2 regions of the Pigmentiphaga sp. GD03639 genome follow, and region 1 is predicted to be linked to the other one. Evidence: predicted binding sites of a transcription regulator. Region 1 holds the regulator's gene; the other holds the start of a gene.

The links. The regulator LexA, encoded in region 1, represses DNA repair genes until DNA is damaged. The targets are predictions, from matches to a motif close to ACTGTATNNNNATACAGT.
Region 2: a site for LexA is predicted at 1,375-1,392, ahead of imuA (translesion DNA synthesis-associated protein ImuA). Genes of this name have one in related genera too.

The regions. Positions count from the first base shown of each region.
Region 1 covers NZ_JAOCLR010000003.1:172,891-177,296, reverse strand. Annotated here, with positions in the region: gene N5K27_RS04620 (hypothetical protein) at 1-208, opposite strand, end outside; gene N5K27_RS04615 (hypothetical protein) at 448-1,317, opposite strand; gene lexA (transcriptional repressor LexA) at 1,339-1,989, opposite strand; gene N5K27_RS04605 (asparaginase) at 2,180-3,139, shown strand; gene rpsF (30S ribosomal protein S6) at 3,402-3,773, shown strand; gene priB (primosomal replication protein N) at 3,868-4,200, shown strand; gene rpsR (30S ribosomal protein S18) at 4,229-4,406, shown strand, end outside.
Region 2 covers NZ_JAOCLR010000035.1:16,007-20,412, reverse strand. Annotated here, with positions in the region: gene N5K27_RS25005 (pyridoxal phosphate-dependent aminotransferase) at 1-1,263, opposite strand, end outside; gene imuA (translesion DNA synthesis-associated protein ImuA) at 1,415-2,161, shown strand; gene N5K27_RS24995 (DNA polymerase Y family protein) at 2,091-3,560, shown strand; gene N5K27_RS24990 (error-prone DNA polymerase) at 3,553-4,406, shown strand, end outside.

The DNA of each region.
Region 1 (4,406 bases):
ACTTGGCCCGTGCGCAGGCCGCCGCGCGAGAGCTGTAGCTGATGGCTGCGGACTGTTCCTCGACGGCACGGGGGCCGTCCGAACCCGAGCTTGAACCCGAGCCTCCGATCGAGACGCCTTGGGCAGCCGCGCTGGCACACCAGACGGATGCGGCCGCAGCCGTGGCAAGTACCGCAAGGGCGTGGAGGACGTGGGATTTCGCTTGCATGATGGCCTCTTCCGGGATTGGCGCAGCGAGGGGAGTGGAGCAACCAGCCTAGCAATGAGTACGAAAAAATACATACTCCAAATGGGGGGGGATTGCTGGCTTACAACAACTTCCGCAAGTGCGTAGATCCGCCGGTGAGACGTAAAAAAGCCCACGAATTTCAAAAATTCGTGGGCAATGGAGCATCGGAGCACAGGCTCCGCAGCAGTCTTATCCTGCTGCGAGTGCCGTAGGGAGACTCAGGCGTTCCAGCCTCGAGAAAACAGCAGCGCCAGTGCGGAAGGATAGCTTCGGCTGCTGCTTGCGCCGCGACGTTGCTTGAAGGGCCACGGGCTGCGATTCGCGGGAGTCGGTTTGGCATGCGGCCCATGTTGCCCGGTTCGCGGGATGATGGGCCGTTGCGCCGGCAGCGTATCCGCATCCGTGCCATGCGTGTCCGTTTCCTCGGCGGTGCGCGTGTGCGTTCCCGCCGCGGCGAGCCCGGCCGCACGTTTGAACCCCGGCTTGAACCCCGCACGCACCGTTTGCTGGCCGATGTCCAGCGTGACCGCGCCTTCGCCGCCCTGGGCAGCCGGTGCGATGCGCTGGAGCCGGATCTGGCCGGCCTGGCTCATGTCCGCCAGCAGCCGCAATTGGGATGCCGAGGTCGTGGCGGGCGTGCTGCAGGTATGGAACAGGAAGGCGGGGCAGGCGGCCAGCCGCGCGGCCATGTACAGGCGGCGCACCGTGCTTTCGGATTGCGCGGCCGCCTGGTCAGGGGGCAGGATGGCGACCAGCGCCGCGAACTCGCCCGCCCGCACGCCGGATTCCAGCTGGTCCAGGCCATCCAGGGGGTGGTCGGTGCGCACGAGCTTGACGCATTCCAGCGAAACGCCGTGCTGGATCAGCGCGGGGGCGTAGGACAAGTACGGCGGCACCAGCAAGGCCACCGTGCGGCCGGCCTTGGTGAGCCGGCTCAGCAGCGGGCCGAGCAGGTTCAATTCGCCATGCCCGACGCGCGGGACCAGGATTTCGGTAAGTGCGCCGACGGGCCATCCGGCCTGGGGCAGGGCGGCGTCGAGCGCGGGAAAGCCGCTGGAAAGACTGGAGCTGGGCGTGCAGTGTTTCATGATGGTCGTCCGTCTGGGTCTTCAATGCACCAGGCCGGCCCGGATCAGGCCGACGGCGATGCCCTCGAGCGCGAAATCGTCGCGCTCGCGATCGACTTCGATGGGTTGGAAGTCGGGATTGGCCGGCAGCAGGCTCAGGCCGGTTTCGGTGTAGCGCAGTTCCTTGACGGTGACGTCGTCGCCCAGGCGGGCCACGATGATCTGCCCGTCGCGGGCCTGGGCGGCCTTCTTGACCGCCAGCAGGTCGCCGTCGAGGATGCCGGCGTCGCGCATGCTGTTGCCGCGTACCTTGAGCAGGTAGTCGGGCCGCTGCGAGAACAGGGCCTCGTCCACGCCGATTTCCTTGTCGATGTGCTCGGTGGCCAGGATGGGGCTGCCGGCGGCGACCCGGCCCACCAGCGGCAGCACCAGTTGCGCCAGCACGGGGTGCGTGAGCTGGAGCGGCGGTTCGGCTGCGACCGGGTCTTTCAGCCGTATCCCGCGGGAGGTGCCCGCGGACAATTCCAGTACGCCCTTGCGCGCCAGCGCCTTCAGGTGTTCCTCGGCCGCGTTGGGCGAGCGAAAGCCCAGCGCCTGGGCGATTTCGGCCCGGGTGGGCGGAAAGCCGGTCTTGACGATGGCCTGGCGAATGAGATCCAGGATTTCTTGTTGGCGTGCGGTCAGCTTGGACATCTCGGGCTCCGTGGCGGGGCGCCCGCCACCGGGTGGCGACGGCGCGTGTCGAGCTTCTGTGGTTTTATCCAGTAACTGTATTTTTATACAGTATCGATGCGCGACGCAAGCGGAAAACGCAAGTGTCGCGGGAACGCCAATCCGGCCGCGGGTATCATCGGGCTCTCGTCCTTCCGTGCCTGCGTCCGCCATGTCCCTGCCACGTCTTTGCATCGTCGCCACCGGTGGCACCATCGCCGGGGCCGGCGCCCGCCCCCAGGCCACGATGGCCTATGCCGCCGGCGCGCTGGACGTGGCCGAGCTGTGCGCCAGCGTGCCAGGCCTGGACGAAGTGGCCGACATCCGGGCCGAGCAGTTCGCGGCCATCGACAGCAAGAACGCCACGCCCGCCTTCTGGCAGTCGCTGGCCGGGCGGGTGCAGTCACTGCTCGACGCAGGCGCCGACGGCGTGATCGTCACCCACGGTACGGACACGCTCGAGGAAAGCGCGTATTACCTCCACCTGGTGCTCAAGACCGACAGGCCGGTGGTTCTGGTGGGCGCGATGCGCCCGGCGACCGCGCTGTCTTCCGACGGCCCGCTGAACCTGCTGGACGCGGCCACGGTGGCCGCCCATCCGCAGGCCGCCGGGCGCGGCGTGCTGGTCGTGCTCAACCACCAGATCCTGGGCGCGCGCGACGCGTCCAAGACCAATGCCAACCGGCCCGATGCCTTTGCTTCGCCCAACGCGGGCGCCCTGGGCTGGGTCCAGGACGGCCGGGTCGCCTGGATGGGGCGGCCGGAACGTCCGCACACCAGCGCCACGCCTTTCACGGCCGCCACGCCGCTGCCTCCGGTCGAGGTGCTGGCCGGCTATGCCGGCGGCTCGGCCGCCCTGATCCGGGCGGTGGGATCCACCGGGGCGCGCGGCCTGGTCTGGGCCGGGACCGGCAACGGTTCGGCCAGCGCCGACGCGCAAGAGGCGCTGGACGGACTGGAGCGCGGCGGCGTGGCCGTGGTCCGCGCGACCCGCACGGGCAGCGGCTGCGTCGCGGCCTCGGGCGGGCTGCCCGGCGCCGGTACGCTGTCGCCGTGGAAGGCGCGCGTGCTGCTGATGCTGGCGCTGGGCGCGGGCATGGACGACATCCAGGGCGCCTTCGACACGTATTGATCCGCCCGTGCGAGGCCGGCCAGCCCGCAACCGCGGCGGTGCATCCATGCCCGGAAATGGGCCCCGAAACCACGCCGCACGGCGGTTCTCGGGCCTTTGGCTTGCTTTTTGCCCTTCCGCGGGCGATAATAAAGGGCTTGATTTTTGGCGGAAGCCATTTTTTCGCCAGATTGATCCCTTGTCCGACTCTAGACGCTTGAGCGGACTTGCGCCTACGGCGGGCCCATCCGGACGCCCGCGGGACCATCCATAAGGAGCTTCGATGCGTCACTATGAAGTAGTTTTCATCGTTCACCCGGACCAGAGCGAGCAGGTTCCGGCCATGGTCGACCGTTACAAGTCGCTGATCACCAGCCAGGGCGGCACGATCCACCGTCTGGAAGACTGGGGCCGCCGCCAGCTGGCGTACCCGATCCAGAAGCTCGTCAAGGCTCACTACGTGTGCATGAACATCGAGTGCGGCCAACCCACGCTGGACGAACTCGAGCACGCTTTCCGCTACAACGATGCCGTGCTGCGCCATCTCGTCGTCAAGATGAAGAAGGCCGAGACCGCCCCGTCGCCGATGATGAAGATCGTCGAGCGCGAGGAGGCCCGCAAGGTGTCCACCGAAGCCGCCCCCGCCGAGGCCTGAGCCCCGGCTGGACTGGCATGACAGGTCGTTGCCGACCGCCCGCATCGCAGGCCCGCCGTAGCGGGAGCCCGTCGATGCCACGGACGACACGGCGTTGAACAAGGTTCATCTGACTGCCCAGGTGGTCGAGTGCAAGCCGCTCAGGTATACCCCCGCCGGAATCCCGGTGCTGGAACTGGCGCTTGCCCACGAATCCGAGCTGATCGAAGGCGGGAGACCCCGCCGGGTCGAGATGCTCGTCAACGCAGTCGTCGTCGGCGATCTGGCCGGCAGGCTCGAGCGCGAGGCGCTGGGCCGGTCGATCCGGATCGAAGGGTTCCTGGCACCGACCCGGAAAGGTTCAAGCAGACTGAGGCTGCACATCCAGCAGGCCGCCATCGTCCGGCAGGGCGAGGAGGGCGGGCCGGCAGGACAGCCCCAGGTGTGAAACGGATTGAATACCCAAGAGGTACATCATGGCCGCATTCGGCAAACGCAAGGAAAAGAAGAAGTTCGGTCAACAGAATCCGCTGTTCAAGCGCCGCAAGTTCTGCCGCTTCACGGCAGCCGGCGTTGACCAGATCGATTACAAGGACATCGAAGTCCTCCGTGACTTCATCCAGGAAAACGGCAAGATCATTCCTGCCCGCCTGA
Region 2 (4,406 bases), on a different contig from region 1:
ACGATCGTCCGCGCCGGCCTCGGGCGACGCCGGCGCCTTCCTGGCGTGCTTGAGGCGGTAGTCCTCGAGGAACTTGGCGATGCGGCCGATGGCCTCGCGCAGATCCGCCTCGTGCGGCAGGAACACGATGCGGAAGTGGTCGGGATGCGGCCAGTTGAACCCCGTTCCCTGCACCAGCATCACCCGCGTGGCTTCCAGCATCTGCAGGAAGAACTGGCGGTCGTCCTCGATGGGATACACCTCGGGATCCAGCCGCGGGAACATGTAGAGCGCGGCCTGCGGCTTGACGCAGGTCACGCCGGGAATGGCGGTGATCAATTCATAGGCCAGGTCGCGCTGCTGGCGCAGCCGGCCCCCCGGGGCCACCAGGTCGTTGATGCTCTGGTAGCCGCCCAGCGCGGTCTGGATCGCCCACTGGCCCGGCACGTTCGCGCACAGCCTCATGTTGGCGAGCATGTTCAGGCCGTCGATGTAATCGCGCGCGGCGCGCTTGTCGCCCGAGACCACCAGCCAGCCCGCGCGGTAGCCGCAGGCGCGGTAGCTCTTGGACAGCGAGTTGAAGGTCAGCGTCAGCACGTCGGTGGACAGGCTCGCCAGCGCGGTGTGGCGGGCGTCGTCGTACAGCACCTTGTCGTAGACCTCGTCGGCCAGGATGACCAGCCCGTGCTCGCGCGCGATGGCGACGATCTCCTGCAGCACGTGGTCGGGATAGACCACGCCGGTCGGGTTGTTCGGGTTGATGACCACGATCCCCTTGGTGCGCGGGGTGATCTTGGCCCGGATGTCGTCCAGGTCGGGAATCCAGCCCTTGGCCTCGTCGCACAGGTAGTGCACGGGCGTGCCGCCCGACAGGCTCACGACCGCCGTCCACAGCGGGTAGTCCGGCGCGGGCAGCAGCAACTCGTCGCCGTCGTCCAGCAGCGCGTTGGTGGCCATCGCGATCAGGTCGGAGGCGCCGTTGCCCAGGTAGATGTCTTCCAGTGTCACGCCCTGCACGCCCTGCGCCTGGGTGTAGTGCATGACCGCCTTGCGCGCGGCGAAGATGCCCTTGCTGTCCGAATAGCCCGCCGAGTTGGGCAGGTTGCGGATCATGTCGAGCTGGATTTCCTCGGGAGCGTCGAAACCGAACACGGCCAGGTTGCCGATGTTGAGCTTGATGAGCTTCTGGCCTTCGTCTTCCATCTGCTTGGCCCTGTCCATGATGGGGCCGCGGATGTCGTACAGGACGTGGGCTAGTTTGTTCGATTTGTTGATGGGTTTCATGAATGAACGGTCTTTCCTAGGGATTACAGCAACAACTCGGCCAAGCCACGATACCAGAACCGGGACACGGCATGCCGAAAGACAGGGATGCCGCCGCCACTTCCCTCAAATACTGTATATTTATACAGTAATCATTCATGTTTGCCGGCTCATGTCCGCCTTCGGAATCTCGTCCGCCACGGCCCATGCCGCCATCCACCCGCTCCTTTGGCGCGGCTCGCAACTCGCGCGCGCCAACCGTCCGGGCCTGGAAACCGGCCATCCCGACCTGTCCCGCCACCTGCCCGGCGGAGGCTGGCCCCTGGGCAGTCTGACCGAACTGCTGCTGGCACAACCCGGTCTGGGCGAAATGCGGCTGCTCCTGCCCGCCCTGCGGCAACTGCCCGCCCGGCGCAGCATCGTGCTGCTGCATCCGCCTCACGCGCCCTGCGCGCAAGCCTGGCTGGCGCATCGTTTTCCCGCCAGCCAGTTGCTGTGGATCGATCCCAGTCAGGCTGCCGATGCCCTGTGGGCCGCCGAACGCATCCTGCAGCACGGCAGTTGCGGCGCCCTGCTGTACTGGTCCGCCCGGCCACCGGCCAGTGCCCTGCGTCGGCTGCACCTTGCGGCGCAGGCGGGCGACACCGCCTTCTTCATGTTCCGCCATGCCGATGCCGCGCGCGCCTCGTCGCCGTCGCCGCTACGCCTGCTGCTGCGGCCCGCGGGCGACCATCTCAGCGTGACCATCCTGAAGCGCCGCGGCCCCCATCACGAAACGCCGCTGCTGCTGCCGCTCGCGCCGCCGGCGCCCGCCTTCGGCAGCGGCCAGCCTTCCTCCGAGCCTCGCCATGCGTTTGTGGATCAGCGTCTACCTGACGCAGCCCAGCCTCGACGCCCTGAACCCGCTCTGGCAGGATGATCCGGCAGCCGTGATCGTGGTGCTGGACCACGAAGCGGTAGTGGCCGTGACACCCGCAGCTGGCCGGCTGGGCGTACGGCCCGGCATGCGCAAAAAAGGGGCCGGCGCGCTGGCACCCCATGCCGAGTTCCTCCAACGCGATCCGGCGCGCGAGACACAGCTGCTGGAGGCCGCCGCGCTGGCCATGCTGCAATATACCCCCGAGGTGGCACTGGGCCCCGATGCCAGCCTGCTGCTGGACGTGGGCGCCGGCCTGCGAGTCTTCGGCGGTCCTGCCGCCTTGTGCCGACGCATACGCGACAGCTTGCGCCAGCTCGGCTGCCACGCTCGCCTCGGCATGGGTCCCACGGCACACGGCGCCTGGTTGCTGGCGGCACGCGCCACGCCGGGACCGCGACGCGTCCTGCGGGAGACGCCCCTGATACGCCGGATAGCGAACCTGCCCTGCCTGCTGCTGCCTCCTGCACGGCCGCATCGCGACTGGCTGGACGGTATCGGCTGCCGCACAGTGGCGGCCCTGATGAAACTGCCTCGATCCGGCCTGCAACGCCGGTGCGGCCGCGAACTGCTCGACTTGCTGGACCAGGCCTGCGGCCGCAAGCCGGAGCTGTTCACCTGGGTCCAGGCCCCACCCGAGTTCTCGGCCCGCGTGGAATTGCTCTTTCGCATCGACCACGCTCCCGCAGTCCTTGTCGTGGCTCGACGCCTTGTCCAGCAATTGGCGGGCTGGCTACACGCCAGCCAGACCGCGACCAATGCCATCGTTCTGGTCCTGGAACATGAACGCGGCCGATACGCCCGTCCTCCTACCCGCCTGACCGTGTCCCTGGCCAATCCGGGCTGGGAGGCCGACCATCTGCTGCGCCTGCTCAAGGAACACCTGGACCGGCTGGCGATGGAGGCGCCTGCCATCGCCATCGGCCTGCACGCCGATGCCATCGTGCCGCGCGCCACCCCTTCCGAAACCTTGTTCACCGATCCCGGCGGCACACCGGCCGACCATGACCGCCTGCTTGAACTGCTGGTGGCGCGCCTGGGCCCGGACCGGGTCCTGGCCGCCCGCCCCCTGGCCGACCATCGCCCCGAGGTCGCCAGCCGTTGGCTGCCGGCCCTGGATCGTGGCCGGCCCGATGCCGAAGCCTGCGGCTTCGCCGCCGAACGGCCCTTGTGGCTGTTGCGCCAGCCCATCCCCCTCGTCATGCGCCAGCACCGCCCCTACTACGGCACGCCGCTGCGCCTGGTGCGTGGCCCCGAGCGCATCGAAAGCGGCTGGTGGGACGGGGCGCCCGTCGCCCGCGATTACTTCGTGGCCGAAAGCACCGACCGCATCCGCTACTGGATCTACCTCGACCAGGCGCTGGAGGAACCGCGCTGGTATCTCCACGGCCTGTATGCCTGACGCCATGGACCTGCCCGCTTCCCTACCCGGCACCCAGCTTCCCGACTATGCCGAGCTGCAATGCCTGACCAACTTCACCTTCCTGCGGGGCGCGTCCTGGCCCGAGGAAATGGTGGCGCGCGCCGTGGACCTGGGCTATAGCGCGCTGGCCATCACCGACGAATGTTCCCTGGCCGGCGTCGTCCGCGCGCACGTGCAGGCCAAAAAGCAGAAGCTGCCGCTGATCCTGGGCAGCCAGTTCCGGCTGGAGGACGATGCCGGTCCCCTGCCCGTGCAACTGGTACTTCTGGCCATGAACAAGGACGGCTATGGCAACCTGTCCGAGCTGATCACGCTGGCCCGCTCGCACGCGGCCAAGGGCAGCTACCAATTGCGACCGGACGATCTTGCCCACCCTGATACTCGGCACGCGCATTTGCGCGGCATGCCGGACTGCCTGGCCCTGCTCGTTCCAGACCATGGACTCGAGCCCTCCCGCCTGGATGGGCACGCCGCATGGCTGGCCGCTACTTTCCCCGACCGATGCTGGCTGGCGCTGAACCTGCCCAATCGCGCGGACGATCCCCGCCACCGAGCCACGGTGGAAAGCGTGGCTCGCGCGCACGGCCTGCCGGTGGTCGCCACAGGCCAGGTGGAAATGCACGTGCGCTCGCGCAAGCCACTGCACGATGTCCTGTGCGGCATTCGGATGCGCCGGTCCGTGGCCGACTGCGGATACGCGCTGGCGGCCAATGCCGAACAGCATCTGCGGGCACGCGTGCACCTGGCTCGGACCTATCCTCCGGAGGCCTTGCGGGAAAGCGTGCGGATCGCTCGGCTGTGCACCTTCGACCTCGATGAACTGCG